DNA from 2 places in the Bradyrhizobium sp. CIR48 genome. Region 2 is predicted to be linked to the other one. Evidence: riboswitches for the same ligand, from Rfam matches in the RefSeq annotation. Region 2 holds a riboswitch; the other holds the start of a gene.
The links. Region 2 has a riboswitch for S-adenosylmethionine ahead of GGD66_RS15885 (homoserine O-acetyltransferase). Riboswitches for the same ligand answer to the same signal wherever they lie in the genome.
Positions count from the first base shown of each region.

Region 1: it holds a riboswitch for S-adenosylmethionine, as region 2 does, so the genes downstream of both, GGD66_RS25955 (O-succinylhomoserine sulfhydrylase) here and GGD66_RS15885 (homoserine O-acetyltransferase) in region 2, are expected to answer to the same signal.

Region 1 is NZ_JACIHG010000008.1:430,225-446,078, forward strand. Features, by position in the region: gene GGD66_RS25890 (LacI family DNA-binding transcriptional regulator) at 1-444, opposite strand, end outside; gene GGD66_RS25895 (helix-turn-helix domain-containing protein) at 688-1,269, opposite strand; tRNA gene GGD66_RS25900 (tRNA-Gly) at 1,455-1,528, opposite strand; gene GGD66_RS25905 (methylated-DNA--[protein]-cysteine S-methyltransferase) at 1,704-2,282, shown strand; gene GGD66_RS25910 (helix-turn-helix transcriptional regulator) at 2,374-3,213, shown strand; gene GGD66_RS25915 (hypothetical protein) at 3,344-3,703, shown strand; gene GGD66_RS25920 (VOC family protein) at 3,908-4,267, shown strand; gene GGD66_RS25925 (SRPBCC family protein) at 4,433-4,834, shown strand; gene GGD66_RS25930 (hypothetical protein) at 4,959-5,462, shown strand; gene GGD66_RS25935 (MATE family efflux transporter) at 5,459-6,904, opposite strand; gene GGD66_RS25940 (hypothetical protein) at 7,138-8,190, opposite strand; gene GGD66_RS25945 (PAS domain S-box protein) at 8,298-8,717, opposite strand; gene GGD66_RS25950 (2'-deoxycytidine 5'-triphosphate deaminase) at 8,826-9,932, opposite strand; SAM riboswitch at 10,041-10,120, shown strand; gene GGD66_RS25955 (O-succinylhomoserine sulfhydrylase) at 10,195-11,382, shown strand; gene GGD66_RS25960 (SGNH/GDSL hydrolase family protein) at 11,503-12,495, opposite strand; gene GGD66_RS25965 (SGNH/GDSL hydrolase family protein) at 12,508-13,284, opposite strand; gene GGD66_RS25970 (OpgC domain-containing protein) at 13,284-14,594, opposite strand; gene apaG (Co2+/Mg2+ efflux protein ApaG) at 14,774-15,166, shown strand.
Region 2 is NZ_JACIHG010000004.1:486,120-501,973, reverse strand. Features, by position in the region: rRNA gene GGD66_RS15925 (16S ribosomal RNA) at 1-398, opposite strand, end outside; gene GGD66_RS15920 (M23 family metallopeptidase) at 1,541-3,604, shown strand; gene GGD66_RS15915 (SMP-30/gluconolactonase/LRE family protein) at 3,758-5,377, shown strand; gene clpB (ATP-dependent chaperone ClpB) at 5,471-8,110, opposite strand; gene GGD66_RS15905 (MOSC domain-containing protein) at 8,350-9,138, shown strand; gene GGD66_RS15900 (TIGR02594 family protein) at 9,287-9,946, opposite strand; gene GGD66_RS15895 (alpha/beta fold hydrolase) at 10,163-11,023, shown strand; gene metW (methionine biosynthesis protein MetW) at 11,368-12,030, opposite strand; gene GGD66_RS15885 (homoserine O-acetyltransferase) at 12,033-13,238, opposite strand; SAM riboswitch at 13,328-13,407, opposite strand; gene GGD66_RS15880 (chorismate mutase) at 13,564-14,412, shown strand; gene hisC (histidinol-phosphate transaminase) at 14,449-15,546, shown strand; gene GGD66_RS15870 (prephenate/arogenate dehydrogenase family protein) at 15,543-15,854, shown strand, end outside.

The DNA of each region.
Region 1 (15,854 bases), on a different contig from region 2:
GACGAGATCGTTGATCGCGGCGCGGACGCCCGGATGATCCAGCGCCACCACGGCGACGCCGTCGTAATCGCCCGACAGCGCCTCCAATGAGGCCGCGAGCACGGAGGGGTCAAACACGTCGGTCGCGACCATCTCGACGCTGAGCCGGCGGGCCGACAGCCAGGCGGACATCTCGCCGAGATAGGCCTCGATCTGCTGCATGAACGGGTTCGGCCCCGAGGGCATCACGAAGGCAAAGCGGCGGGCGCGGCCACGGGCAAGCTCGGCGGCGGCGACGTGCGGCTGGAACGCGTTGCGCTCAATGGCCGCCTGGACGCGCCGCACCGTGTCCGGCCGCACCCCCGGGCGGTTGTGCAGCACGCGATCGACCGTCGCGAGACTGACGCCCGCCTCGCGGGCGATGTCCTTCAGCGTCAGCGCGGTCGCGGTGAGGGTCTCGGCCATCGCTGAAGGTTAGCAGAGGTGTTTTGAGGTACGCAACTCATTTTGAGGATCGTCGCCGCAGCGCCTCGAGTTGCGGTTGTAACCACAGAGGTAAACACGCCCCCAGCCCGAGCCGCGTCTCGCTCGAACCCTGGACGCGCGGCCACCACCGCCTTGCCTGGGTCGGCAAGCGGGTCCAGCCGCTCCCGCAGCCGGCCAGAGCGTTGACCGGACCTGTCGACAGCTACAGGGCCTGCCCTGATCTCACATCTTCCCGTAGGAGGCGCCGCGCCGCGTGATGATGACGTAGCGCGCGTCCTGCCTGGTTTCGTTCTCGAAGATCACCGCGCGCATCACGTCGAAATCCAGGCAATCGCCTTCGCGCAGCCGCACCGCCTTGGCATCGATGTGCACGGCGATCGCACCCTCCAGCATCAGCAGTTGCTGGGTAAAGGCGTTGCGGCCCCAGGGGCTGTACGGCACCCGCGCGCCGGCCGGCAGATCGACGACGATGATCTCGATGCCGCTCGCCGCATCCGTCGGCGAGGCGTGCCGCCTTCGATAGCCGCTGTCGGGATCGCGCCAGTGCGGCTGGTCGGCAAGCCGCACCAGCCGCTCCGGCGGCTTCTCGGCGAGCGCGACGACATCGCTGAGCGACACGTCGAGCGCCGCGCAGAGTCGTCCCAGCAGCGCAGCCGTCGCGCTGCTCTGCGCCCGCTCCACCCGCCCGATCATGGCGCGGCTGACGCCGGAGCGCGCGGCGAGCTCGTTCAAGGTCATGCCGGCCTGCGTCCTCAGCGTCTTCAAGCGGCGACCTATCGCGCGGTCGAGTTTCTGCTGGTCCATTTTTTCCGGTCTTGGCCTTCATCCGAACATGGCCCGGCACAAGGACCACAAGCCGCCGGGCGAGAGCAGCTTAGGGCGAGTAAGCAGTCAACGCCGGGAGCGAGGAGCTAAGATATTGGAATCTCATGCACCGCGAATGCGCGCATTGTCAGGTTGTCGAACGGGACATTTCAATCGGGGAAGCTTGGAGCGGGCGAAGGGAATCGAACCCTCGTATGCAGCTTGGGAAGCTGCCGTTCTACCATTGAACTACGCCCGCTTATGCGCGGCTTGCGCGCCCGTCCTGATTAGCCGAGACGGCGCCTCCCGCCAAGCGGTTTGGCGCAGCCAGCCGGCCGGTTATTAACGTCTTGGCAAGATTTTGGGTGCGTCGGATTGTGGCGGTGTTATGATCGCGTGTCTGGGGAGAGACGTGCACTGAGTGGGGCGTGTGCATGGTGGGGCGTGGCTACGCGATATTCGACACGGCGATCGGACGCTGCGGCATCATCTGGAGCGACACCGGCGTGGTGGCCGTGCAATTGCCGGAGGCGCGGGAGATCGACACCCGCCGCCGCATTTTTGCGATCCATCCCGAGGCGCGCGAGCAGCGCCCTTCCAACAATGCCGAGCTTGCGATCGAGGGCATCGTGAGCCTGCTGCAGGGCAATGATCCCGATTTTTCCGAGGTCAGCCTGGATGCCGGCGGGGTGCCCGGCTTCAACCGGCGCGTCTATGAGTTCGCCTGCTCCATTCCGCGCGGGGAGACGCGGACCTATCACGAGGTCGCCAAGGCGCTGGGCGCTTCAGGCGCGGCACATTCGGTGGCACAGGCGATCGCCAAAAATCCCTACATGCTGATCGTGCCCTGCCACCGGGTACTGGAGGCCGGCAATTACACCGACCGGCTCTCGCCGTATGGCGGGGTGATCTCCAAGCGGCGGCTGCTGGCGCTCGAGGGCGCCCAACCGGTCGCCAGCAAGACGCTGTTCGAGGTGCTGCTCCCCGTTGCTCCGCCGCGCGCGCCTAGCTAGGGCGCGATCATGGTCGCACCCTAGCTTTTTTGAGCATGATCTTATCGGACAACCGCTACACACTTGTCCGGATCATGCCTAGATAGGCGGGATGGACGCGACCACACTGCTGACGTCACAATCGATGATCGTTTCCGAGTTTCGCTGCGACGCGGGACCGGACGACACGCCATTTGCCGAATGCCGCACCGGGCATTCCATTGCCTATGTACGCTCGGGCAGCTTCGGCTGCCATTGCCGCGCCGGCTTCTTCGATCTGGTGGCGGGCTCGATGCTGGTCGGGGCGCCCGGCGAGGAATACACCTGCACGCATGAGCATGTCAGCGGCGATGTCTGCCTGTCGTTCTTCCTCAGCGCGGACATGGTCGATGCCCTCGGCGGGAGGCGCGAGATCTGGCAGGTCGGTGCTACGCCGCCGCTGCCCGAATTGATGGTGCTGGGCGAGCTCGCCCAGACGGCGGCAGATGGCAACAGCGATATCGGCCTCGACGAAGTCGGCCAGATCCTGGCCGGCCGTTTTATCGACGTCGTTTCGGGCAGGGCGCGCAAGCCGGCCACCCCCACCGCCCGCGACCGCCGCCGCGCGGTCGAGGCCGCGCTGTGGATCGACGACAACTCGCATGCCGAGGTCGATCTCGAACAGGCCGCCAAGCAGGCGGGCCTCAGCCCGTTCCATTTCCTGCGGCTGTTCTCGAGCGTGCTCGGAGTCACCCCGCATCAATATCTGGTGCGCTCGCGGCTGCGGCACGCAGCGCGGCTGCTCACCGATGACGACATCGCGGTCACTGATGTCGCCTACGACGTCGGCTTCGGCGATCTCTCCAACTTCGTCCGCACCTTCCACCGCGCTGCCGGCGTATCGCCGACCAAGTTCCGCCAGGCCTCGCGCGGGGAGCGCAGCGTCTTCGCCGAACGCCTCGTCCTCAACTGAGACAGGTCGGCGGAATGGCGGGGTAATAGTCTGTTGACCAGACGGGCGCGTCGTACTGGGCTTACGGCACGCCGCGCGATATTACAACCAAAGAGCGAATCAACGCTCTTTGAGTGCGGCGACCCGGCAGATGAACAGTGCCCCGAGTGATGTGATTGCGGCCACACTGATCGCGCTTGCCGTCGGCCTCGCTTTCATCGCCGGCTGTGCCGTCTATTATGGCCGCCAGATCACCTCGCGCAGGATTCCGATGCAATGGGGCACCGACGGTCAGCCGGCCTGGTTTGCACCACGCCTCATCGGGCTCTGGTTCAGCTTCGGCGTCACGGCCGCCCTCTCCGCGTTCCTGCTCGTCCTCGCCCTTCATGACCCGCAGAAGCTCACGGCCCTGATCGTCGCAACGGTCAGCGTGATCGGAACGAACATGTGGGTTCACGTCTATCACCTGAAACGGGTGATCCGGTGGCAGTCGGAGGTGCCGGCGAGCTAAAGCGCGATGCGATGAGGATGAATCGTCATCGCGCTTTAGTCTATTGTTTGAGCATGATCTTTTCGGAAACCGCTGCGCACTTTTCCGGATCATGCTTTAGCCGGCTACCGAGCGCAAGATTCTCCAAGAGTCGCCCGCCTCACCCCGACTAGGGTTGTCTCCGGCGCGCGCCATTTTCGGCGCGCTTTGCAAATGGAGACGATCATGTACGACCACATCGGACTTCGCGTTGCCGATCTCGACGCCGCCACGCGCTTCTATACCGCGGTGCTGGCGCCGCTCGGTTACGTCCTGTGCTCCAGCGGCGACGGCTATGCCGGCTTCGGGCCGAAGGGCGAGCCGGCGCTGTGGCTGCACCTGAACAAGGGCCGCAAGGCTGACGGCGCACACATTGCGTTCCGCGCCGGGAATCATGACGCGGTCAAGGCGTTCCACAGCGAAGGCCTGAAGAGCGGCGGCCGCGACAATGGCGGCGCCGGGCCGCGCAAGGATTACAGCCCGACCTATTACGCGGCGTTCCTGATCGACCCTGATGGCAACAATGTCGAGGCGGTCTGTGTGTAGAAGCCGCCGCGCACGAGCACTCGTAGGTGGGCAAAACGACTTGTGCGACGTAGTTCGAAGAGCGAAGGCGGAAGCGTGCCCACCAACTGTCCCCGTCAATCCAAATGGTGGGCACTGCGCTACGCGCCTTTGCCCGCCCTACAAAACTGCTTTTGAGGAAACTCCATGGCCTCCATCCACAACGACATCTCCATCAATGCCCCGGCGCGCGACGTCTGGGATGCGGTGCGCGATTTCGGCGCGCTGCATGAACGGCTGGCGCCCGGCTTCGTCACCGCCTGCACGCTCGACGGCGATGCGCGTATCGTCACCTTCGCCAACGGTTCGGTGGCGCGCGAAGTGCTGGTCGATTGCGACGACGCGCGGCGGCGCCTCGTCTATGCCATCAACAATGAGCGGCTGAAGCATTACAGCGCCTCGGTGCAGGTGATCGCCGACGGCGAGCGGAGAAGCCGCCTGCTGTGGATCATCGACATGCTGCCGAACGAGCTTGCAGCCTACGTCCAGGACCAGACCAAGGACGCCGTCGTTGCGATACATAAAGCGTTCCCGCCCGCTGCAGCCTAGCGGCGGCCCACGCGGCTCTGTGAGTTTTTTCACAGAGCTCCGCCCTCGTCAGCCGTAACCATCGCGGCGTGCGTCCGGTTGGCTCCGCTCTCCCGGCGGCGCCGCGAGACGCGAGGAGCATACCATGCGAGGTGCGGACAAGGTGATTTGCCAGGCGGCCGCCGTGCTGCTGCTGTTTTCAGTCGCGAGCTCGCCGGCGAAGGCGCAGTTCTTCGGCGGCGGAGGTGCCGGCGGCGAGGACATGATGACCCAGATGGCCCCGATGCTGGAGATGATGAAGGCGAAGATGGGCAAGCGCCGCTTCGCCATGATGATGCAGACCATGGGCCCAATGATGGGCCGCATGATGGAGAATGGCGGCGGAGGGCTTGGTGGCATGATGGGCGGCGGCGGCCTCGGTGGCCTCGGCGGCGGCAATCTCGGCGGCGGCTTCGGCGCAACCAATTACGGCGGCTACACCCCGATGGCTGGCGGCACCATGCCGGCCGGTTATGGCGGCGTTGGTGGCGGCGACGTCATGGGCATGCTCGGTGGTGCCGGAGGCGGCGACATGATGGCGATGATCCCGCAATTGATGCGGCTCGTCAATGTCGGCGGTGGCGGCCATCGCCGCCACAAACATCGCTAGTCGGCAGCGCCCGAGAGAGCCGGCCTGATCGCAGCCTTGCTCGCGCGCGGGTCCCAACGCGTCAGCACCACGCTGGAGAATGAGAGCAGGCCGAGCACGACCATCGAGCTCGCGGCCAGCCAGAAAAAGCTCTGTGCGGTGGCTTCGTGCGTCGACAGCCACCAGCCGGCCGCCGAGATGTAGATCAGCCGCGCCGTCTGCGCCAGCACCGGCCCGATCACCTTGGCCGCGCCTTGCGATGAGAAATACATCGTCGTGGCAATGCCGAAAAAGGCGTAGAACGGTCCGACCGTCGAGAGATATTGATGGCTCGCCGCGCGCACGGCCGCGCTATCGGTGAAGATGTTGATCCAGAGATCGGGGAACATCGCAACGACGCATGCCGGCGCGCCGACGGCCACGAAGGCGGCAGCACTGGCGATCCAGGCGACGCGCCGTGCGCGCGCGATGTTGCCTGCGCCGATTGCCATGCCTACCATCGGCACGCAGGCGATGCCGAACGAGAACGCGATCGAGGTCAGCAGGAATTCCAGCCGCGCGCCGATGCCGTAGCCGGCGAGGATCGTGGTGCCGAACTTCGCCAGCATGTGGGTGAAGATCGAGATCGTCAGCACCGATTGCAGCGGCGAGAAGCAGGCGATCGCGCCGACCTTCAGGATGTCGAAAAACATCGCCCACTGAATGCGCAGGCCACGCAGCTTTGGTGTAACCCGGGCGCGGCCGGAGAACAGGTACCAGCCCATGATGCAGATATTCATGGAATAGGCGATCAGCGCGCCGGCCGCGACGCCGCGCATGCCGAACTGCGGCACCGGCCCGAGCCCAAGGCCCAGCGTGCCGCCGAGCACGATCTGCCAGGCCGCCGAATTGAGGATCAGGAACGACGGCAGCTTCATGTTGCCGGTGCCACGCAGCACGCCCGCCATGGTGTTGAGCAGCCAGGGCAGCACGGCGCCGCCGAAAAATACCTGCGTGTAGGCGACCGCATGAGTCAGCACATCGCCGCGGCCACCAAGCATTTCCAGCACCCGCGGCCCGAAGATCAGCATGCCCAGCATGAAGACGAGACCGAAGCTGATGCCGATCAAAATCGCATGCATGGCAAGCGTGCCGGCGCGCTCGCGATCGCCGGCACCGAGCGCGCGTGCAATGGCGGACGCCACCGCCCCGCCCATGGCGCCGCCCGACATCGTCATGGTCAGAATGATTGTCGGAAACACCAGCGCCATCGCCGCCAATGCCTCGACGCCGAGCCGGCCGATATAGGAGGTCTCCGCGATCACCGTACAGGTGCCGGCCGAGAGCGCGATCACGTTGGGCCAGGCGAGGGAGAGCAGCGTGCGCAGGATCGGCCCGTCTACAAGCGCGCTTCGCACCGGCCGCGGGGGCGGCGGCAGCGGACGCTCTTGCTCATCGACCGGGATTTCGGCGATGTCGGACATGTCCTCTCCGGGGCACGGGGCGCCATTTGCGGCGCGGCAATGCGTAGCTGTGCCAATTATTTTCTTCGCGCAGAAGGCGCGGCGAGAGGCTTGTTAGCACGGCCCGCAGCGATTTCTCCTGCGCCAGTTGCAGGCGTGCCCTGCGGCAGCGCATTTCAGCCCGTGAAATTGCGGCTGTTGTTCTCCCTCTCCCCGCACGCGGGGAGAGGCGAAGCGCGCGGCGGCGCCATCGCCTATTCCACGGTCCAGACCAGCGGCGGACGGCCGCCAGCAGCAGTGCGCATGTGCACGCCGGTGTACCGCCCGCATCCCGCAGCCAGGCCTTCGAACAATCCCTCCAGGACCTTAGCGCAGGCGCCGTGATAGTCGGCGACGTCGTCCATCAGCTTCCAGCTCTGCTGGCGGATTTCGAACGTGCCTTCGGATTGCGAGGTCTCGGCCGTGTCATCCTGCGCCGCGAACAGCGCGTTCAGGAACGACGCGAATTCGCTCGCGCCGCCGCGGCTCATCGCCAGTGCCGTCGCGACCTCTTCGAAATATTGCATGCCGATCAGCTTGCCGGTGAGGTGCAGCAGATAGCCGGCGTCTTCCGGGCCAAACAGCTGCACCATCACGGGCGCGGCGGTGCGGACATATTCCATCGCGTAATTGCGGTAGGCTTTTTCGAGGCGCGGTTTCGGCCAGCTCGCAACCGGCAAAGCCGGCGCAGTCTTCGCATCGAACAGCGGCGCTTCGAGGTGGCGCGCGAACACCAGGCGCTGATCAAGTTCTAGCGGATGATCGTATTGGCAATAATAGCCTTCCAGCCCATCCTGGCCGTCGACGCTCTGCTTGGTGCAGACGAAGCCGAGCCTGAGATCGCCGAAGGCAACGCCATTATTGGCGTGCCATCCCCGCAGCATCGCGCGGGAGACCTCGCCCGGCACGCCGCAGATCGCCGTGCCTTTCCAGATCCAGCGCGGCGGCGGATAGCGGATCCAGGCCTTGGCGTCGCTCTCATACATGTATTCGACGTGCACGCCGCCGATCCAGTTGGAGAGATAGTGATATTGCGCGGCCGCCACCGCCGGCGGCAGATGATCGATCCCGAGCTTCCTAAGCCCGGGCAGGAAGCGCTCCTGCTGCTGGCGGCGGAATACGCGGAAGACGAACTCCGCTGCATCCGCAGTGCCGCGCCGCGTGACGACGGTGAGGATGAGGCCGGTGAAATAGGCGTGGTAGAGGTCGGCGACCGCCCGCCAGCGCTTCCATTGGGCTTCCTGCGCTGCGTCAGCTGCGGCGGTCATTCGTTTCGCTCCCGATCGTTGTTGCGATCGAGTGTGTCACCGCGCCTTCCGGCAGGCAACATGACGCCCGTGCAGAGCGCCCTGCGCGGCCACCCGTCAATTCCGCATCACGAAGTTTGCTGCGGTGGCGTCTTGGCCGCGCGCTCTCGCTCGACCCGTTCGGTGACATCGCGCGCCATCGCGACCGATCCCAGGACGGTGCCGCCGAAATCCCGCACCAGTGCGAACGTCATCTCGATGTAGAGCTTGCGCCCGCTCTTGTGCAGCGCGCGGGTCAGGGTCGGCCTGCCCGCAAGCTTCATGCTGCCGCTGGCCAGCGCAGCTTCAAAGCCCTTCCAGTGCGCGGCGCGCAGATGCTCGGGAATGATCAGGTCGAGATTCTGGCCGAGCGCTTCCGTCGCGGAGAAGCCGAACAGCGCCGCCGCTGCACGGTTCCACCGCATGATCGTGCCGGAGCGATCCGAATAGATCAGCGCATCCGCGACGTCGTTGAGGATGTTTGCGTCGACCTCGGATTGATCGGTCATGTCACCACCTCGTGTGGACTGTAGCCCGGATGGAGCGAAGCGTAATCCGGGATCGTGCCACAAGCGAGGGTGTCCCGGATTGCGCTTCGCTCCATCCGGGCTACGGAATTACACCCGAAAATGCTTGCTCAGCTTCAGGCCCTGGGCCTGGTAGTTCGAGCCGATGCGCTGGCCGTACATCGCGTCGGGACGGGCCAGCATCTTCTCGTAGACGAGGCGGCCGACGATCTGGCCGTGCTCGAGGATGAACGGCACTTCGCGCGAGCGCACTTCCAGCACGGCGCGCGCGCCTTGCCCGCCCGCGCCGGCATAGCCGAAGCCGGGATCGAAGAATCCGGCATAGTGCACGCGGAATTCGCCGACCAGCGGATCGAACGGCACCATCTCTGCGGCGTAATCGGGCGGCACCTGCACGGCTTCCTTGGACGCCAGGATGTAGAACTCGCCGGGATCGAGGATCAGGCTGCCGTCGGGGCGGGCCGAGATCGGCTCCCAGAAATCTTCCACCGCGTAGCCGGAGCGACGATCGACGTCGACGACGCCGGTGTGGCGCTTGGCGCGGTAGCCGACGAAGCCGTTTGCCTTCTCGCCGGAGAGATCGACGGAGACGGCGACGCCGCCCGAGAGATCAGCATCGTCGATGTCGACGAGGCGCTCGGCGGCATGCAGGCCATCGAGCTCGTCGGCGTTGAGGATGGCGTCACCGGTGCGGAAGCGCACCTGCGACAGACGCGAGCCCTCGCTGACCAGCACCGGAAACGTCTTCGGGCTGATCTCGGCATAGAGCGGGCCGTGATAGCCGGCGCCGATCATGTCGAAGCGGCGGGTGCCGTCGGCGATGACGCGGGTGAAGACGTCGAGCCGGCCGGTCGAACTCTTCGGGTTCGCCGCCGCGACGATCTCCGGCGGCAGCGCGAGGCTCTCCAGCAGCGGCACGATGTAGACGCAGTTGGTCTCCAGCACGGCGCCGTCGGCGAGGCTGAACTCGTGCAGCTTCAATTCGTCGATGCGCTCGGCGACGGTGGCGCCGGGACCGGGCAGGAAGCTGGCGCGGACGCGATAGGCAATGTCGCCGAGACGCAGATCAAGGCTCGCCGGCTGGATCTGGCTCTCGACGAAGTCATAGGCGGGCAGGATGAGCCCCGCCGCCGCCATCGCCGCGATCATGCGGTCGGGCAGGATACCATTGGCGTCGGGCGCAACCGTGAACGTCAACCGGGGGTCCTCATGGGGTCAGATGCATCCGGACATGCCGGAAATACAAGTCTTTTACGGCTATCCGATGGACGCCTTGACGGAAAGGGCATTGCGGAATATGAGCATCACTTATCCCGTGGTGATTTGAGCCGGCCGGCTTGCAGCCACGTTAAATAAGTCGCTAAACAGGCCGGGGACCTCTGTGATCCCGGCCCGTGGATATATCCAGGCCGGTTTTTTTGTGACCGTTTTCGACGAGACGGTCATGTCGGAGGTACCTATGTCGAAGTCGACCACCAACTACCGTCCCGAAACCCGCCTGGTCCATTCCGGCACCCTGCGCTCGCAATATGGCGAGACGTCGGAGGCGCTGTTCCTGACCCAGGGCTACGTCTACAACAGCGCCGAGGAGTGCGAGGCGCGGTTCAAGGGCGAGGATCCCGGCTTCATCTATTCGCGCTACTCCAATCCCACCATCGCGATGTTCGAGCGCCGCATGATCGAGCTCGAAGGCGCCGAAGCCGCACGCTCGGCGGCGACCGGCATGGCCGCGGTGACGACGGCGATCCTGGCGCCACTCAAGGCCGGCGACCACGTGGTGGCCTCGCGCGCCCTGTTCGGCTCGTGCCTCTACGTCGTCCAGGACCTGCTGCCGCGCTACGGCATCGAGACCACGCTGGTCGACGGAGCCAATCTCGATGAATGGCAACGCGCGGTGAAGCCCAACACCAAGACGTTCTTCCTGGAGAGCCCGACCAACCCGACGCTGGACGTGCTCGACATTCCCGGGATTGCCGAGATCGCGCACAAGGGCGGCGCGCGACTCGTCGTCGACAACGTGTTCGCGACCCCGATCTGGCAAAGCCCGCTCGCGCTCGGGGCCGACGTCGTGGTCTATTCCGCGACCAAGCATATCGACGGCCAGGGGCGCTGCCTCGGCGGCATCATCCTGTCGTCGGAAGCCTTCATCGCCGAGCACATCCACAATTTCATGCGCCAGACCGGTCCGTCGATCTCGCCGTTCAACGCCTGGGTCCTGCTCAAGGGCCTGGAGACGCTGGGCGTGCGCGTGCGCGCGCAGACCGATACCGCCGCGCGCATCGCCGACGTGCTGGCGAGCCATCCGAAGATCTCGCGACTGGTTTTCCCGGGCCGCGCCGATCATCCGCAGGCAGCATTGGTGAAAAAGCAGATGCGCGGCGGCTCGACGCTGGTCGGCTTCGAGGTGAAGGGCGGCAAGGCCGCGGCGTTCCGCGTGCTCAATGAATTGAAGCTGGCGAAGATCTCCAACAATCTCGGCGACGCCAAGAGCCTCGTCACGCATCCGGCGACCACGACGCATCAGCGTCTGAAGCCGGAGGACCGCGCCGCGCTCGGCATCAGCGAAGGGTTCATCCGCTTCTCGGCGGGGCTCGAGCATGCCGACGACCTGATCGAGGATCTGACTGCGGCGCTGGAGAAGGCGTGAGGCGAAGCGAGATCTCGTAGGGTGGGCAAAGCGAAAGCGTGCCCACGTCTTCTTCCTTCGTATCACTGAGCGATAGTGGGCACGGCGCTTTGCGCCTTTGCCCACCCTACGGCAGCGTGCCTACATCGGCCGATACGTCCGCACATCCCCCGGCACGTTCACGCCCAGCTTGATCTGCCCCACCGAGCGGATGATGTCGTCGCCGAGCAGCTGGGCGAAGCAGGCATAGCCCCAATCGTTCATGTGCAGACCGTCGGCGATGACGAAGCTCTCGACCGGAATCGACTGGTTCTCGTGCCAGTCGCGCATCACCTCGAAGCGCGGGAAGATGCCGACGTGACGAAGCTCGGCGACCTTGCCGAGCAGCTTCACCATCTTGCCGGCGCTTTCGCCGCGCTGGTTGACGGCCGGCGAATATTGCGGATCGACCAGCACGATGTCGGCGCCGCCGGCGGCCTGGATGCGGCTGATGCCGTCCTCGACCAGTTTGGCGGTGTCGCCGGGATCGAGATTGCGCAGCACCGCGTTGGTGCCGACCTGCCAGATCACGAGATCCGGATGCACGTCGATCACCTGGGTCTGGAGGCGCTTCATCATCTCGGGCGCATCCTCGCCGCCGACGCCGGCATTGACGACGGTGATGTCGGCGGTCGGATAGTGTCGGCGCAGCTGGGCGGCGAGACGGTTCGGATAATTGAACTCCGGCGAGCTCGCGCCGAATCCTGCGGTCGACGACGAGCCGAACGCGACGATGAGGACGGGCTGGCCGGCGACGAGCTTGCCCGCGACATGCGGCAGCGAGCCCATCGCCTTCGAGCCGCCCTTCGGCGGCAGGCAGGGCACGCGGTTGAAGACGTCGCCGGCGGATTTGGCGACCTGCTTCACCTTGTCGATGGCGCGCGCGGTGATGCCGCGCTGCTCGGGCGAAGTCACGGCAACGGTGGTCTGGGACGGCGAAGCGGGAGCGGGATCAGCCGACTGCGCCGGTGCTTGTGTCGCCTGCGCGGCTTGGGTCTGCGCATGGGACTGCGGGGCCGGCGCCAGCAACAACAGCACTGCTGCTGCAGGCGCGGTCAGCCATGCCGTCAGGCAAAAAGGGCGGAGAGAACTCATTAACACTAGACCTCAATTTTGCTGCTGGGCCGGCTCCAGATGGGCTGCGTCGATCACGAACTGTGCCAACGCCCGGCCAAGGCAATCATGAACCTGCTTCGCCAGTTCGGGCCCGCGGGACGGGCTGAACAGGTCGAACTGACCCTGATCATTCCACTGCCGCATGATCGTGAAACGATCGAACAGCGGAATATCATGCTCCTGCGCCACGACGCGCATATTATCGAGAAACGGTTGGGCCGAGATCATCGTTTCGGTACGCGGGCTGTACTGCAAATTCATCAAGACGACGTCGGCCCCTGCCTTTTGCAACGCAACAACCCCCTCGGTGACGGCGCTGCGAAATTCGTCGGGATCGATGGATCGGATGGCATCCACGGTCCCGGTCTGCCAGACGACCAAAGTAGGCGTTTTTGCTTCCATCAGCTTAACGAAGGTCGAGGCGGCCTCCTCCGCCGTTCGCTTGCTCTGTATTTCTACGGAGACGTGCACCGCTTCCGACGGCGGCAGCTTTTCCTTCAGAATCGCTTCCATGCGCGCCGGATAGGAGCTGCCCTCCGAGGATGGAATCGTGGTCGAGCGGCTGCCGATGACCAGGATCTCGAGCGGCTTGCCGGCCTTGACGGCCTCGGCGACCTTGGGAAGCTGGCTTTCACTGGTAAGCAGATAAGACGGCAATTCGCACGCAGGCGCGGTGGCAGCGCCAGACGCAGCATCGCCCGCGCGCGCCACAGGCGCGGCGAGGCTACCGCATAGCAGGACCAGGCTCAGGAGAACCTTCGCCGTCATCAGCCCCCTCCCGCCAGATCGGCGTTGCCGACGGCGTTTTTGGTTTTCGCACCGCTCTTGTCAGCCACGCGCTTGTACCACGAAATCACCCAGGCCACGCCCCACATGATCAGGACCCCGGAGAGACTAATCAGCGCATGCATGGCTGCGCCGCCGGAGACTTCGGCGAGAATGAAATGCCCGGCGAAGGCCAGGAAGACGCCGAGGCAGAAGATCTCGAGAGAATGCTGGCCACATAGAATCAATGGTCGTAACCAGCGCGATTTCAAGCCCGGCCAATCCCGGGGTAGGAAGCGTACGGTGAGCGCGGCCAGCGCCAGGAAATGCGTGAAGCGCAGCACGTCGAGATCGGTCTTGTCGATCGGATACATCCACTTCTCGACCCGCTTCGGCATGAATTGGGAGAGCTGCGGCACGTACCAGGTCAGCGTCACGTAGAACGCCGCGGCGAGGTATGCGATCGCGATCCACATTGTCACGGGCGAAGCCAGGATACGCGACATCCGTCGCGCACCTCCGAGCGCGCACCATGCACCGAAGACGAACAGCAATTGCCAGGCGAAGGGATTGAAGGCCCAGAAGCCGTTAGGATAGGCCGACAGGTAAAGATCGTATTCCCAGGTGACCGCGTAGAGCGCGACCGAGAGGCCGAGCGTGACGTCGGGACGCCATTTCATCGACCACAGGATCAGCGGCAGCGCCAGCATCAGCACGATGTAGAGCGGCAGCACGTCCATATTGACGGGGCGGAAACGCAGCAACAGCGCCTGCACGATGGTGACGTCGGGCTGCTTGAGGAAATCCATGATGCCCATCTCTTCGGTGTAGAGCGGGTTCTCGAACCTGGTCGCGACATAGGAGATTTCGGCGAGGAAGATCGTGAACAGGAAGACGTGGGCGACGTAGATCTGCCAGACCCGGCGCAGGATGCGCGCGGTGGCGATGACGACGCCGCTCTCCAGCATCGCCCTTCCGTAGACGAAAGCGGCGGTGTAGCCGGAGATGAAGATGAAGATCTCGGTGGCGTCGCTGAAGCCGTAATTGCGGATCGTGAACCAGGTCAGCAGGCTCGGCGGCAGATGGTCGATGAAGATCAGCCACAGCGCCAGCCCGCGAAACAGGTCGAGCCGGAGCTCGCGCTCGCCGATGGCAGGCAGCGTGATGGCCGGCGCGGTCGCGCGCGGCTTCGCCCCCGCGGGCTTGCTGTCCCCAGGCGTGCTGTCTACAGACTTGCTGTCTACAGGCTTGGCGTCTGCAGGCTTGGCGGTTCCCGCGATCGTCGATCCCGTCACATGGTCGGCAATGGTCATCGGGGCCTAGAAACCCTTCCGCAAATCGCGACGTTGAGGAGTGTACCGGTCCGGTCGTCATCTCGCAAAGCGGCCGGATCACGTCCGGGTGTCATTCCCCTCGAATTCTGGCGGGACGATGTCGCCAAAGCCGTCTCCGGCGTTTGGTTCCAGCGCCGGATTTCGGTATGATAGCAACCATGTACCGCGCCGTGACCCGCCAGATCGAAGTGACCGTCGAGCCGAACTTTGTTCCGGAGCAGTCGTCGGCCGACCGCTCCCGTTACTTCTGGTCTTACACCATCGTCATCGTCAATTCGGGCGAGGAGACCGTGCAGCTCAAGACGCGGCACTGGATCATCACCGACGCCTCCGGGCGCCAGCAGGAGGTGAAGGGCGAGGGCGTGGTCGGCGAGCAGCCGATCCTGGCCCCCGGCGAGCGCTTCGAATACACCTCCGGCGTCCCGCTCTCCACCGCCTCCGGCTTCATGACCGGCCGCTACCAGATGGTCACCGAAAGCGGCGAGCGCTTCGAGATCGACGTGCCGGCGTTTTCGCTGGACAGCCCGGACAATAAGAGGGTGTTGAATTAGGGCCTCGCTCTCGTGTCCCGGACGCGCTGCGGCACTAGTGACGCTGCGCAGCGTCCGGGGCACGAGATCGGAGGGGCGCACGCATTGCGATGCTCCGATGCAGATCCCAGCGGCGCTGCCGTAGGGTGGGCAAAGGCGCATAGCGCCGTGCCCACGATCTCTTTCCATCAACAACAAGGCGTGGGCACGCTGCGCTTTGCCCACCCTACGATATCGAGTTTGTGGCACGCAGCTCAGCTCACGGACATGCCTCTTCGGCCTCGCGGCTTCATTCGCCCGAGCTTTGCTTGGTCTCGCTGCCCTCTAATCCAAGAGGGCGCAGGGAAGGCCGGGTGCCGGCTCGCACCCGCGGTCCGCTGCGCGAAATGCACACGCAGGAAGAACCGCACAGCAGCATACAGGTGGTGCCGATCACTCGGCCTTCCCTGCGCGATGGCTGGACGGCTTATGCCGTGATCTCCCGGGAGCCGACCATTCCTTCTGGCCTCCCTCGCCCCGCGAATTTGGATGATGCAGTCTGCCCGGTTGGGCTCGCTCGCACCTTCGCAAGGACTTGACCGTGGCAACGACGGCCTGGACCACACGGTTTTGCCGTACGCGCGTTCGCTGGTCACCACATTATCTCCCGGCCTTGTCGACGTTGCCGAAAGAATGTGGCGAGACGAACTGAACAGCGCCGCTCATCTAC
Region 2 (15,854 bases):
CAACCCTAGGGCCTTCATCACTCACGCGGCATGGCTGGATCAGGGTTGCCCCCATTGTCCAATATTCCCCACTGCTGCCTCCCGTAGGAGTTTGGGCCGTGTCTCAGTCCCAATGTGGCTGATCATCCTCTCAGACCAGCTACTGATCGTCGCCTTGGTGAGCCATTACCTCACCAACTAGCTAATCAGACGCGGGCCGATCTTTCGGCGATAAATCTTTCCCCGTAAGGGCTTATCCGGTATTAGCACAAGTTTCCCTGTGTTGTTCCGAACCAAAAGGTACGTTCCCACGCGTTACTCACCCGTCTGCCGCTGACGTATTGCTACGCCCGCTCGACTTGCATGTGTTAAGCCTGCCGCCAGCGTTCGCTCTGAGCCAGGATCAAACTCTCAAGTTGGACTTGAACTTTGAACCGGCTGATCACAACGTTTGACGAGGTCCCACCATTATCGACCGAAGTCGATGTGCTGCCTGCGATTCACATCGCTGGCAACGATGGTGTTTCCTTTGAAACGTGTACCGCCGAAGTCTTTCGTCCGGTCCCGACCAGAAAAGCCGAAGCTTTTCAGGAGCGAGACCCGCAAGGACTCCGCCGTCCACGTTTCTCTTTCTTCATCTTCACTTGTCAAACAGCCCGGGACCGTGGAGGCCCCAACCTTCCTGAGAGGAAGGGTTCCGACACCCTTACCGACGATGGATGAACTCCAATCGACTTACGTCGACTGTTGTGTCACTCAACAAGGTGAGGAGCATCAGTGGCGCGTTCGCTCGCCTTGGTCAGTGACCCGGCGGCGCCGCGCTCAGTGGTCGGGTTATAGGCCCCCGCACTCGGGATTGTCAACGCCCATTGTCAACAAATCGTCGCACGGTGGATTGTCGCGAAAAACAACGTGTTTCCAGGCGGTTACAAGGACCGCAGATGCGCCGATCCGGTCGGGCCGGTGAAAAAACTTGAAAAAAGTTTGGGCCCCAGGGGGCTCCGGAGCCGACCTGGGAAGGGTTGTGGGTGGGGACTGGGAAGCGACCTGGCGAGCCACCTGGGAAGCCACATGGGGAACGGCTTGGCGAGTGGATTGGCGCGCGGGTCGGGATCGACACAGGGTACTTGGGGAGGGCTTGAGGGGCGGCTTACCGTACCTTCGCGGTGGGAAGCAGCTTGCAGCACCCTCTCGGGAGGCCCCCGCCCTCCGGCCGTTCAGGAAACTTTTTCGATGACAGGCGCCGTACTTGAGCCACAATCCCGCGGCGTTCTGATAAGAGACAAGCTTGAATCGCAGGGATGCCAGTGGGGGCTGCCGGCGGTTTTCATGGGGTCAGAGGAAGGCGATCTTGCAGATGACGCGGCCTTCCTCCGACATTCGAAAGACATCGAGAGAGCTTCACCCGTCCAGCTGTTCGTAATTTCGGCCGGCCCCACCCGAGGGCCTTCTGAGCACGGACGCCTGCGCGGCTTGCCTTTTCCGGCGATCCCCCTTCAAGAGGGCGACCAGGACGAGGTTCGAAAGCGGGCATCTTGGGTCGTTGATTGGGGGACTTGCGTTGAACCACAGGACATCACGCGGCGCTTACGGGCGTGAGACCGGGATCATCGATCTCGGCCACGAGCCGCCGCTGTCCGTCGATGGTTCTGAAGCCGCCGTAATCGACCGCCGTCGCGTCTCGGTGCAATGGTTCAGCGGGACAATTTTGACCGGACTCTGCGGCGCAGCCCTGATCGGCGGCGCCGTTTTCGCATCGCTCGACGGCGAGATGACCTTCGCCAAGGTGCCGGAGCGGGTCGAGGGCGCGTTGCGCGGTGCATTCGGCGCCGCCGATCGCGCCGCCACGCTGCACAAGAGCGACCGCCTGCCGCCACCGAGCGAATCCACCGCGTCCCGCAACATCATGCGCGTCTCCACCGTCGCCCGCGTTGGCAACCGCGACGTGATGCGGGTGCGCCCCTTCGTCCGGATCGCCGGCAATCTGTCGATGACGACGAGCGACCTGTCGGCGAAGATCCCGCCGTTCAACGCCCAGCGCCTGCTCACCGATGTCGGCTCCGATCCGAAGACCGCATCCGACGATCCCAACAATCCCGAAGCGGTCGAGCCCGACGCCGAAGTGTCCTTTGTCACCAAGGACCTGTCGCCGGTGCTGCCGAAAGCCAAGATTTCCGCGGTGGTGGCGCTCGACGACATCCTGATGCGGGTGCGCGATGCCGCCAACTGGCGCGGCAATGGCGGAGTGCGCTACGCCTCGCTCGCCAATGCCGCAGCCGATGTCTCCGGCGCGACCGGCCCGTCCGACATCAGAACCGCCTACGCCGCCGAGGCCTCGCCCTCCGATCCCTATGCCGGCTTCGAGACGCGCGTGGTGCCGGAAAACGTCACGCTGCTGCCCAAGACCAAGGAGCAGATCACCGGCGGCAATCCCAACGGCGAACGCGTCCATCTGGTCAAGAAAGGCGACAGCGTCGCCTCGGTGCTGCGCGATCTCGGCGCGAACGCCGACGAGATCAAGGCGATCACCGCGACGCTCGGCCCCCGCGGCCGCGACGGCGGCCTCAAGGACGGCGAGAAGCTCCGCATCCTGATGGCACCGGCGAGTCCTGGCGCCCGCCTGCAGCCCTACCGCGTCGTCGTCGCCAACGAGACCATGGTCGAGGCGATCGCGGCGCTGTCCGATCTCGGCAAATACGTCGCGGTCGACGTCTCCAGCATGAACACCGTCGCCGATGCCGCCGCCAGCGCCAGCAGCGACGACGACGATGATGACGACGGCTCCGGCGTGCGGCTCTACCAGAGCATCTACGAGACCGCGATGCGCAACAAAGTGCCGATGCCGGTCATCGACGACATGATCAAGATCTACTCCTACGACGTCGATTTCCAGCGCAAGGTGCAGCCGGGCGATTCCTTCGACGTGTTCTACGCCGGCGAGGACGAGGGCGTGACGTCGACGGAGAAGAACGACGTGCTGTTCGCCTCTCTCACGGTCGGCGGCGAGACCAAGAAATACTACCGCTACCAGAGCCCCGACGACGGCGTCGTCGACTACTATGACGAGACCGGCAAGAGCGCGAAGAAATTCCTGGTCAGAAAGCCCGTCAACAACGCTATCATGCGCTCCGGCTTCGGCGGCCGCCGCCACCCGATCCTGGGCTATGTGAAGATGCACACCGGCGTCGACTGGGCCACCGCCTACGGCACGCCGATTTTCGCGTCCGGCAACGGCGTGATCGAGAAGGCCGGCCCCGAAGGCGGCTACGGCAAATATATCCGCATCAAGCACAACAACGGCTACGAGACGGCCTACGGCCACATGTCCGCGTTCGCCAAGGGCATGGAGATCGGCAAGAAGGTGCGGCAGGGCCAGGTAATCGGCTTCGTGGGCTCATCCGGCTTGTCGACCGGCCCGCACGTCCATTACGAGATCCTGGTCAACGGCCGCTTCGTCGACCCGATGCGTGTGAAGCTGCCGCGCGGCCGTTCGCTCGAGGGCCCGATGCTCGCAGGCTTCGAGAAGGAGCGCGACCGGCTCGACGGCATGATGAGCGGCCGCGGCGGCGCCATCGCCCGCATGTCGGATGCGACCGGCGGCCCGTTGCAGGTCAGCAACCGCTAATTGCAACCGGCCCGGCATCGGCCGGACATCTCAAGATCCGATCCGAATTCGACGTTCTCGCGCGAGGCGCGCTTGGCGGCGTCTCAACGTCAAGTTTCGTTTGCCAAAGCGGCACCAGGGGCGAATACTTTCCAAAAAACGGGAGGTCTCGCCATGAAGAACAGGCTCGCCTGCGCAGCATTCGTCGCTGCCCTTTTCGCTACCACGAGCGTATCGGCCGAGACTTGGGAGGTCACCAAGCTGGTCCAGGGCTCGGCATTCCATGGCGTGCATGGGCTCGGCATCGACAAGGCCGGCCATCTGTTCGCCGGCAGCGTCGCCGGCGCCGCTCTCTACGAGGTGGATGTATCAGGCGGTACCGCCAAGGTTGCAATCCCCTCGCCGATCGGAATGGCCGACGACATCGCCTTCGCGCCCGACGGCACCATGGCCTGGACCGGATTCCTCACCGGCGATCTCTATGCGCGCAAGGGCGACGGCCCGATCAAGAAGTTCGCGAGCGGCCTTCCCGGCATCAACTCGCTCGCCTTCCGCAAGGACGGCAGGCTCTACGCCACCACCGTTTTCCTCGGCGACACGCTCTATGAGATCGACGTCGAGGGCGTCAAGCCGCCGCGCCAGATCATGGAGAAGATGGGCGGCCTCAACGGCTTCGAGTTCGGTCCCGACGACAAGCTCTATGGTCCGCTCTGGTTCAAGGGCCAGGTCGCAAAAGTCGACGTCGACAAGTCCGAGCTGACCGTCGTGGCCGACGGCTTCAAGGTCCCGGCCGCGGTGAACTTCGATTCCAAGGGCAATCTCTTCGTGGTCGACACCGCGCTCGGCCAGCTCGTCCGGGTCGATCCCAAATCGGGCGCCAAGACCATGGTCGCGCAATTGAAGCCGTCACTGGACAATCTCGCCATCGACGACAAGGACCGCATCTACGTCTCCAACATGGCCGACAACGGCATCCAGGAGGTCGACCCCGCGACCGGCCAGGCCAGGCAGATCATCATCGGCAAGCTCGCTTTGCCCGGCGGCATCGGCGTCACCTCGGAGAACGGCAAGGATACGATCCACCTCGCCGACGTGTTCGCCTATCGCACGGTGGATGGGGCGACCGGCGAGGTCACCGAGAAGGCGCGCATGCACGCCGCCGACACCACGCTCGAATATCCCATGAGCGCGACGGCGCGGGGCAACGACGTGGTGCTGTCGAGCTGGTTCACCGGCACGGTGCAGGTGATCGACGCCAAGACCGGCGCGACGCGCGACATGCTGCATGGCTTCAAGGCGCCGCATGATGCGATCGTGCTCGCCGACGGCAGCATTTTGGTCGCCGAGCTCGGCACCAAGTCGCTGGTCAAGGTGAGCGGTGAGCACGGCAAGGATCGCACCACGCTGATCGGCGACCTCGAGGGCCCGGTCGGGCTCGTTCGTGGCAAGACCGACGAGGTCTACGTCACCGACGCCTTTGCGGGCACTGTCTCGAAGATCGACAGCAACGGTGAAAAGACTGTGGTCGCCAAGGAGCTGAAGATGCCGGAGGGCATTGCGCGCGGCAGCGACGGCAAGCTGATCGTTGCGGAAGTCGGCGCCAAGCGGCTGATCGAGATCGCGCCGGAAAGCGGCAAGATCACCGAGATCGCCGCCAATCTCCCGATCGGCCTCGCGGGCGCACCCGGCGGGCTGCCGACCAACATTCCGACAGGCGTGGCGGTCGGGGCGACGGGCGTGATCTACTTCTCGTCCGACATCGAGAACGCGATCTACAAGGTCTCGAAGAAATAGCGATCGGCCGGCGGGCAAGCCGGGCAAAAACAATTCGCCCCGGAGAGGATAATCCCTCCGGGGCGATAATGTTTAACGGCGACCGCCCGCGTTTCAGTTCAGCTTCCGCTTCGCCACCGGCGCCTCGAACTGGGTGATCTCGGCGGTCTGCGGCGCCTTGCCGTTGAAGGTCAGGACGTTCCCTTCGGACGAGATCGCGACGGTGTCGCCGTCCCTGACGTCGCCGGCGAGGATCATCTCGGCGAGCGGGTCCTGGACGTGACGCTGGATCACGCGCTTCAGCGGCCTTGCGCCGTAGGCGGGATCCCAGCCCTTGGCGGCGAGCCAGTCGCGTCCGGCGGCATCGAGCGTCAGCACGATCTTGCGATCGGTCAGCAGCCTCTGCAGCCGCGCGAACTGGATCTCGACGATCCGGCCCATCTCGCTCCGCTGCAAGCGGTGGAACAGGATGATCTCGTCGACGCGGTTGAGGAATTCGGGGCGGAAATGCCCGCGCACCATTGCCATCACCTGCTCGCGCACGGCCGAAGTGTCCTCGCCCTCCGGCTGGTTCACCAGGAATTCCGAACCGAGGTTCGAGGTCATGATGATCAGCGTGTTGCGGAAATCGACGGTGCGGCCCTGGCCGTCGGTCAGGCGGCCGTCGTCGAGCACCTGCAACAGGACGTTGAAGACGTCAGGATGCGCCTTCTCGATCTCGTCGAACAGCACCACCTGGTAGGGCCGGCGCCGCACTGCCTCGGTGAGCGCGCCGCCTTCGTCATAACCGACATAGCCCGGAGGCGCACCGATCAGCCGCGAGACCGAGTGCTTCTCCATGTATTCGGACATGTCGAGGCGGACCATCGCGGTCTCGTCGTTGAACAGATACTCCGCGAGCGCCTTGGTCAGCTCCGTCTTGCCGACGCCGGTGGGCCCTAAGAACATGAACGAGCCCGTGGGGCGGTTCGGATCCTGCAAGCCCGCGCGCGAGCGACGCACGGCGGTTGCGACCGCGCGCACGGCCTCGGCCTGGCCGACGACGCGGGTGCCGAGCTGCTCCTCCATCTTCAGGAGCTTTTCCTTCTCGCCCTCCAGCATCTTGTCGACGGGCACGCCGGTCCAGCGCGAGACCACCTGCGCGATGTGGTTGGCGGTGACCGCCTCCTCCATCATCTCGCCGGAGCCTTCACGCGCCTCGATATCCGCAAGCTGCTTCTCGAGCTGCGGGATCCGGCCATAGGCCAGCTCGCCGGCCTTCTGGAATTCGCCGCGACGCTGGGCGTCGGCGAGATCGACGCGCAAGGCGTCCAGCTCCGACTTCAGCTTCTGGGCGTTGGAGAGCTTGTTCTTCTCCGCACTCCAGCGTGCCGTCAGCGCCGCGGACTTCTCCTCGAGCTCGGCGAGCTCTTTCTGGAGCGCCTCGAGACGGGACTTGGAGCCGGGATCGCTTTCCTTCTTGAGAGCTTCCTGCTCGATCTTGAGCCGGATGATCTCGCGGTCGAGCGAATCCAGCTCTTCCGGCTTGGAATCGACCTGCATCTTCAGCCGCGCAGCCGCCTCGTCCATCAGGTCGATCGCCTTGTCGGGCAGGAAGCGGTCGGTGATGTAGCGGTTGGACAGCGTCGTCGCGGCAACAAGCGCGGAATCCGTGATCCGCACGCCATGATGCTGCTCGTACTTGTCCTTCAGGCCGCGCAGGATCGAGATGGTGTCCTCGACCGAAGGCTCGCTGACGAAGATCGGCTGGAAGCGCCGCGCCAGCGCGGCGTCCTTCTCGACGTGCTTCTGATACTCGTCGAGCGTGGTCGCGCCGATGCAGTGCAGTTCGCCGCGGGCGAGCGCGGGCTTGAGCAGATTGGAGGCGTCCATCGCGCCGTCGCCTTTGCCGGCACCGATCAGGGTGTGCATCTCGTCGATGAAGAGAACGTAGGTGCCCTCGCTCGCGGTCACCTCCTGGAGCACGGCCTTCAACCGCTCCTCGAACTCACCGCGGTACTTCGCGCCCGCGATCAGCGCGCCGAGGTCGAGCGAGAGCAGCTTCTTGTCCTTCAGGCTCTCGGGCACGTCGCCGTTGACGATGCGCAGCGCCAACCCTTCCGCGATGGCGGTTTTGCCGACGCCGGGCTCGCCGATCAGGACGGGATTGTTCTTGGTCCGGCGCGACAGCACCTGGATCGTACGGCGGATTTCCTCGTCGCGGCCGATCACCGGGTCGAGCTTGCCGTCGCGCGCCGCCTGCGTCAGGTCGCGGGCATATTTCTTCAGCGCGTCGTACGCGTTCTCGGCAGTGGCCGAGTCGGCCGTGCGGCCCTTGCGCAGGGCCTCGATCGCCGCATTGAGGTTTTGCGGGGTGACGCCGCCCTTGGCGAGGATGGTGCCGGCCTCGCTGGTCTTTTCCAGCGTCAGACCGAGCAGCAGCCGCTCGACGGTGACGAAGCTGTCGCCGGCCTTCTCACCGGCCTTCTCAGCCGCGTCGAAGGTGCGGGCGAGCTCGGGCGCCAGATAGATCTGCCCGGCACCGCCACCGCTGACCTTCGGCACCTTGCTGAGGGCATCCTCGGTCGCCTTCAGAATTGCACGGGAATTGCCGCCGGCGCGGTCGATCAGACCGGAAGCCAGCCCCTCATTGTCGTCCAGCAGGACCTTCAGCACGTGCAGGGTGGAGAACTGCTGGTGTCCCTCGCGCATCGCGAGCGACTGCGCGGACTGGACGAAGCCCCTGGAGCGTTCGGTGTATTTGTCGATATTCATCTTTTCTGTCCCTCGGCCTGCCCTCAGGGCCCTCTAAGGCACCCCAAACGGCATCTTCATTGGGTTTCCGATTACCGCATTGACGTTTCTCAACCGGTAACGGTCGTGTTTTGCCGACGTTGCCGCCGGCCTGAGCCAGATGTGGGAAGCAGGTTGCAGATGCGAAAGAGGCCAGTTCACAATTTCGTGCGCTGATCCGCCGGCTTGGCGGGCCCGGGGCGAATCCCTTAAGTAGCGGCATGACAGCTAGCCAGACTGCCGAAATCACCGGCCTCTACCGCTATCCGATCAAGGGCCTGACGCCGGAGACCCTGCGCCGCGTCCCCTTGCGGACCGGCCAGACCCTGCCCGCCGACCGCCGCTACGCCATCGAGAATGGCCCGAGCGGCTTCGATCCCGAGGCGCCCGAGTGGAAGCCGAAAATCCAGTTTCTGATGCTCGCACGAAATGAGCGGCTTGCCGAGCTCGATAGCCGGTTCGACGACGCCACCAATGTCCTGACCATCCGCAAGGACGGCCAGACCGTCGCCAGCGGCGATCTGGAAACCGCGGTCGGGCGCGCCGCCATCGAGCGCTACTTCGCGGAAAATTTCCAGCCGGAGCTGAAGGGCCCGCCGAAGCTGCTGTCCGGCCGCGATCACAGCTTCTCCGACGTCGCCCGGAAGGTGGTCTCCATCATCAATCTCGGCAGCGTCCGCGCCATCGAGACCATGCTGGGCGGGACCGCCGTGCATCCGCTGCGCTTCCGCGCCAATCTCTACGTGAAGGGCTGGCCGGCCTGGTCAGAGCTCGATCTCGTCGGCCAGACGCTGGCGATCGGCGCGGCGCGGCTGAAGGTGGTCAAGCGCATCGTCCGCTGCCCGGCCACCAATGTCGACCCGGTGACGGCCAAGCGCGATCTCGAGATACCGCCGACGCTCTCGCGCAATCTCGGCCACATGGACTGCGGCATCTATGCCGAGGTGATCGAAGGTGGCGAGATCGGCGTCGGCGATGCGGTCGCGGTGGAAGAGCCGAAGCTGGTTTGAGCCGGCACCGGTACCGTAGGGTGGGCAAAGCGACTTGTCCGCCATAGCTCGAAGAGCGACGGCAGAAGCGTGCCCACGCAATTTCTGCGACGGAGAGAGATGGTGGGCACGGCGCAAGTGCGCCTTTGCCCACCCTACGGCTCCGTCGTTAGTTCGGCATCACATATGCGTAGATCCGGCCGCGCGAGACCGGCGCCTCGCGGACGCGGTTGCCGTTGTTGCCGGAGATCATGATCGGATTGCCCTGTGCATCGATGCCGGTGATGATGCCGACATGACCGCCGCGGCGACCGCGCGACATCACTGCGATGGCGCCGACCTGCGGACCGGAGACGCGGGTGCCGTAGCGGGCGAACGAGCTCGCCATGTCGGAGCCTGAGCCCTTATGGCCGGTATGCTCCAGCACCATGTTCATGAAGCGCGCGCACCACAGGCTGCCGCGCCCGGTCGGATTGCCGCCGACATAGCGGCGCGCCTCGGACACAAGGCTCGATCCGCCGCCGAAGCCGCCGCTTGCAGCCATGGTGTTGTTGGCCATGCCGCCGCTGTTGGCGTTCGGATCATAGCTCGCCTGGGTGTCGGCGAATCCGCTCGCCCGCAACTGCGTCGCGCTGCGCTCGAAGCGCGAGCTGCGTGCATGGTGGCGATAATGATGATGTCTGGCGTGGTGCACGTGTGCGTGCCGCTCTGCGCTATGACGATGATGCGGCCGCGCTGAGGCCGGAGAAACGAACGCGGCAACCGCCGCGAAGAAGATCGCCAGCGCGACTACACAACGCGACAGGCGAGACGCAAACAACTCAAACATTCTTCATCCTTCGTTGACACCCCACTTCCCGATCGGCCCGTGCAACGGCCGACATCGGTCTGGCCGTTAAGCCGTCCGATGTGGCGAGAAAAAGACGCGGGCTGCCTGCGAATAGCTGTGATGATTTTGCGCCGACACTGATCGAGGCCGCCGCATTGCGGACAACAACATTAACTGCAATCCTGCAAAGGCGGCTTGAAGAGAGGGAAACGGTTAATGCCCCACGCCACGACCAGGGACGACGTCCGCATCTATTTTGAAGAAGCGGGTCAGGGAACGCCGATCATTTTTCTGCACGAGTTCGCGGCCGACTACACCAATTGGGAGCCGCAGATGCGTTACTTCTCGCGCGGCCACCGCTGCATCACCTATTCGGCGCGCGGCTACACGCCGTCGGACGTGCCGGAGGGCGAGGTTTACAGCTACACGCATTTCTATAGCGATGCGCTCGCGGTGCTCGATCATCTCAGGATTGAGCGCGCGCATCTGGTCGGCCTGTCGATGGGCGCCTACTCCTCGCTCCAGATCGGGCTCAACGCGCCGCAGCGCGCGTTGTCGATGACGCTGGCCGGCGTCGGCTCCGGCTCGGAGATCGAGAACCTGGAGGCCTGGCGCAAGCAGTGCCGCGCCAATGCCGAGCAGTTCGAGACGCTGGGCTCCGCCGAGGTCGCAAAGGTCACGCGCGAGGCGCCGAGCCGGATTCCCTTCCTGGTGAAGGATCCCCGCGGCCACGCCGATTTCTACGCCGCGCTGGCGCGCCACGACGCCAAGGGGTCGGCACGCACGATGCGCGGCTTCCAGGGCCGCCGCCCCTCGATTTACACGATGACGGATGCGATCAAGCGCGCATCGACGCCGGCGCTGATCATCTGCGGCGACGAGGACGATCTATGCGTCGGACCGAGCCTGTTCCTGAAGAAGCATCTGCCTGCGGCGGGGCTGGCGATGTTTCCGAAGTCGGGCCACGTGCTCAATCTCGAAGAGCCCGCGCTGTTCAACGCGAGCGTGGAGCGCTTCGTCACGCTGGTCGAAGCCGGACGATGGCCGGAGCGCGATCCCAGGTCGCTGGCGCATTAGGCACAGGCGCAGCAAATACTCCGTCGCGTAGCCCGGATGGAGCGAAAGCGTAATCCGGGATTGTCAACGCGGCGCGACTTGCCCCGGATTGCGCTGCGCTTCATCCGGGCTACGGGGTTCGGTTAGGTCTGCACTATGAAACGCCCCGCGCTCTCAACTCCGTCACCCTGAGGTGGCCGCTTCTTCAGCGGCCCTCGAAGGGCGACGGCCACGCTCTCGCCACAGCGAGAGATGAGCACGCCGAAACACTCGGCCACTCATCCTTCGAGGCTCCCGGCGCGATGCTTCGCATCGCGCCACTCGCGCCTCAGGATGACGGGTCAGGCCGCAGCAGGCGAGAAAAACTACTTCCCGCCGCCGCGGCTGAGCAAGAACACCGCCTGCTCGCCGAACATGTTCCACACCCACCAAGGCAGATTCAGCGGCACCGGGCGGCCGTAGAGATCGAGCGCGACCGAGCGCTCCATCTTGACGTTGATCTCGTCGCAGAGCTGCACGAAATCCTTGATGGTGCAGAAATGGATGTTGGCGGTGTCATACCATGTCGCCGGCAAATTCTCGGTGCGCGGCATGTGGCCGCCGACCAGGAGCTGCAGCCGCATCTTCCAGAAACCGAAATTCGGGAACGAGACGATGGCGCGGCGGCCGATGCGCAGCAGATTCTCCAGCACCACGCGCGGCTGCCGCGTCGCCTGCAGCGTCTGCGACAGGATCACATAGTCGAAGGCGTCATCCGGATAATTGACGAGATCGGTGTCGGCGTCGCCCTGCACCACCGCAAGGCCCTTGGCGACGCAGCGATTGACGCCCTCGCGCGACAGCTCGATGCCGCGGCCGTCGATGCCGCGCGTCTCCAGCAGCTGGAGCAGATCGCCCTCGCCGCAGCCGACGTCGAGCACCTTCGAGCCGGGCTTCACCATCTCGGCGACCAGCAGATGATCGGCGCGATATTGACCGGACGAGGTGGTCGTCACGCCGTTCAGCGGCAGCGCTTCCTGTACAGACATCGCTAGCCGTCCTTCTTGCCGGTGAGCCCGCGCGCCTTGCCGGCGGATTGCAGGAAGGCGCGGGAGATGTCGAAGAATTCGGGCACGTCGAGCAGGAAGGCGTCATGGCCGCGATCGGTCTCGATCTCGGCGAACGACACCCGCGCGCTCGAGGCGTTCAGCGCGTGCACCAGCGCGCGCGATTCCGAGGTCGGAAACAGCCAGTCGCTGGTGAAGGAGACCACGCAGAAGCGGGTCGCAATTCCCGCGAACGCCTTTGCGAGCACGCCGCCATGGTCGGCGGCGATGTCGAAATAGTCCATCGCGCGCGTCAGATAGAGGTACGAGTTGGCATCGAAGCGCTCGACGAAGGACGAGCCCTGGTAGCGCAGATAGCTCTCGACCTGGAAGTCGGCGTCGAACGAGAAGGTCGGCAGCTCGCGGTCCTGCATGCGCCGGCCGAATTTTCGATGCAGCGCCGCATCCGAGAGATAGGTGATGTGCGCCGCCATCCGCGCCACCGCGAGCCCGCGATGCGGATGGATGCCGTGATCGGCATAGCCGCCGCCGTGCCAGTCGGGATCGGCCATCACGGCCTGGCGGCCGAGCTCGTGGAAGGCGATGTTCTGTGCCGAGTGCCGCGTCGCGCAGGCAATCGCCAGCGCGGAGAACACGCGGCCCGGATAGGCGGCGGTCCATTGCAGCACCTGCATGCCGCCCATCGAGCCGCCGACCACCGCAAACAGCGTGTCGACGCCGAGCCGGTCGACCAGCATCGCCTGCGCGCGCACCATGTCGGGAATGGTGATGACCGGGAAATCCAGGCCCCAGACCTTGCCGGTGGCAGGATTGATCGAGGCCGGCCCGGTCGAGCCCATGCAGCCGCCGATCACGTTGGAGCAGATGATGAAGTAGTGCTTGGGATCGATGGGCCGGCCGGGGCCGACCAGCGTCTCCCACCAGCCGGGCTTGCCGGTGACGGGATGCACATTGGCGACATGTTGATCGCCGGTCAGCGCATGGCAGATCAGCACCGCGTTGGAGCGATCGGCGTTGAGCTCGCCATAGGTCTGGTAGGCGATCTGGAACGGGGTGAGATCGACGCCGCAATCGAGCCGCAGCGGCTGCTCGGCGCCGAAATGCGCGATCTGCGAGCTTGGATGATCCACCTCGTGCGACCGCTCGTCGGCGCTGATCGCAGGACTCGGTATCGACTTGACGCCACCCATCTGACCATCGACCTCGTTTGCGATCACGCGTGATCGCCACTTGCATCAGGCCATGAAAAACCCGGCCTGAACGATAGGTTCGGCCGGGATCGGAAGCGTCCCCGGCCTGTTTAGCGAGTTTTTTAACGTGGCTGCAAGCCGGCCGGCTCAAATGACCACGGAACGGGCAAAAACTACCGTCTTGGGTGGTTTTCGTCAAGTCGCGGCCGGGATCGGCCCAATTCGTCTCTCTCGCGTCGTCCGAAAAGGACGTGATTTCTCTTTGCTTTCGCCGTCCCGACTGCCTAATCAGGACATCCCCCATCGAAACCATCGACAGCCAGACATGTCCCAACGTCCGCCCGCGCCACCATCGCTTCAGGAACTGCGCAAGGAGATCGACGCGATCGACGAGGGCATGCATCGCCTGCTGATGCAGCGCGGCGACATCATCGACCGCCTGATCCAGGTGAAGCAGACCCAGGAGGTCGGCTCGGCGTTCCGCCCAGCGCGCGAGGCCGCCATGATGCGCGAGATCGTGCAGCGCCATCGCGGCATCCTGCCGCTCGACACGGTCGAGAGCATCTGGCGCGTCATCATCTCGACGTTCACTTACGTGCAGGCGCCGTTCTCGGTGCATGCCGACATCTCGGCGAGTGAGCCGGCGATGCGCGATTCCGCGCGCTTCCATTTTGGCTTCACGGTGCCTTACGTCGCGCATTTCAGCGCACAGGCCGCGGTCGAGGCGGTGGCGAAATCCAAGGGCGATCTGGCGCTGGTCTCGGCGACGTCGAGCCGCACGCCATGGTGGCTCTTGCTCGAAACGGAAGGCGCGCCGAAGATCATCGCGCGGATGCCCTTCGTCGAGCGCGCCGACCATCCGGCGGCGCTGCCGGTGTTCGCGATCTCGCGGGTCGCCGACAGCGCCCTGGTGACGGAGGTCGAGACCTTCAGCGTCCGCGTCTCCGGCTGGAACGCCGAGGTCGCGCGGGCCCTGTCGCCGCTCGCGGAGATCGTGGCGGTGCCCGACACCGCCTTCGACGGCGCAGCGCTGCTGGTCTCGGTCACGAATGCGACCAGCATCGACAAAATCAGGGCTGCCCTGATCGAGGCGGGGGCCTCGGTGCGCTCCACGGCCCTCGTCGGCAGCCACGCAACGCGCTATACGGTGCCCCCGACCGGGGCGAAATCGTAAACCACGCGCCGCGCCCCGCCATTTTCGGAGTTCAAGATGTCCCGCCCCGTGCCGAATCCCGGCATTCTCGATATTGCGCCCTACACGCCCGGCAAGAGCCCGGTCGCGGAGCCGGGCCGCAAGGTGTTCAAGCTGTCGGCCAACGAGACGCCGTTCGGGCCCTCGCCCAAGGCAATCGAGGCCTTCAAGCAGGTGGCGGACCACCTGGAAGACTATCCGGAAGGAACCTCGCGCGTGTTGCGCGAGGCGATCGGCCGCTCCTTCGGTCTCGACCCCAACCGCATCATCTGCGGCGCCGGCTCCGACGAGATCCTCAATCTGCTGGCGCACACCTATCTCAGCCACGGCGACGAGGCGATCTCCACCACGCACGGCTTCCTGGTCTATCCGATCGCGACCATGGCGGTCGGTGCCAAGAATGTCGTTGCGCAGGAGACCAACCTGACCTGCGACGTCGACGCCATCCTCAAGGCAGTGACGCCGAAGACCAAGCTGGTCTGGCTCGCCAACCCCAACAATCCGACCGGCACCTATGTGCCGTTCGACGAGGTCAAGCGCCTGCGCGCCGACCTGCCGTCGCACGTGCTGCTGGTGCTCGATGCCGCCTATTGCGACTACGTCTCACGCAACGACTACGAAATGGGAATCGAGCTGGTCGCCACCACCGAGAATACGGTGGTGACGCACACCTTCTCCAAGATCCACGGCCTCGCCGCACTGCGCATCGGCTGGATGTTCGGCCCCGAGCACATCGTCGACGCGGTCAACCGCATCCGCGGCCCGTTCAACGTGTCGACGCCGGCGATGTACGCCGCGGTCGCCGCGATCGAGGACACCGCACACCAGGCGATGTCGAAGCAGTTCACCGAGACCTGGCGCAACTGGCTGACCGAGGAGATCGGCAAGCTCGGACTGAAGGTGACTCCGAGCGTCGCCAATTTCGTGCTGATCCACTTCCCGACCGACAAGGGCAAGACCGCTGACGACGCCGACGCCTTCCTCACTAAACGTGGCCTGGTGCTGCGCGCGCTGAAGAATTACGGCCTGCCGCATTCGCTGCGCATGACCATCGGCACCGAGGAGGCGAACCGCCTCGTCGTCGACGGCCTGCGCGACTTCATGGCCGGCAAATGAGCAGCGCACCGCACTTCCAGCGTGTCGCGCTGATCGGCTTCGGCCTGATCGGCGGCTCGATCGCGCGCGCTGCGAAGCTCCAGGGCCTGGCGGGCGAGATCGTCACCACCGCGCGCTCGGAGAAGACCCGCGCGCGGGTGCTCGAACTCGGTATCGTCGACCAGGTTGTGGCGACCAATGCGGAGGCAGTGAAGGATGCCGATCTCGTCATCCTCTGCATTCCCGTCGGTGCCTGCGGCGAGGTCGCGCAGGAGATCGCCGCGCATCTGAAGCCCGGCGCAATCATCTCTGACGTCGGCTCGGTCAAG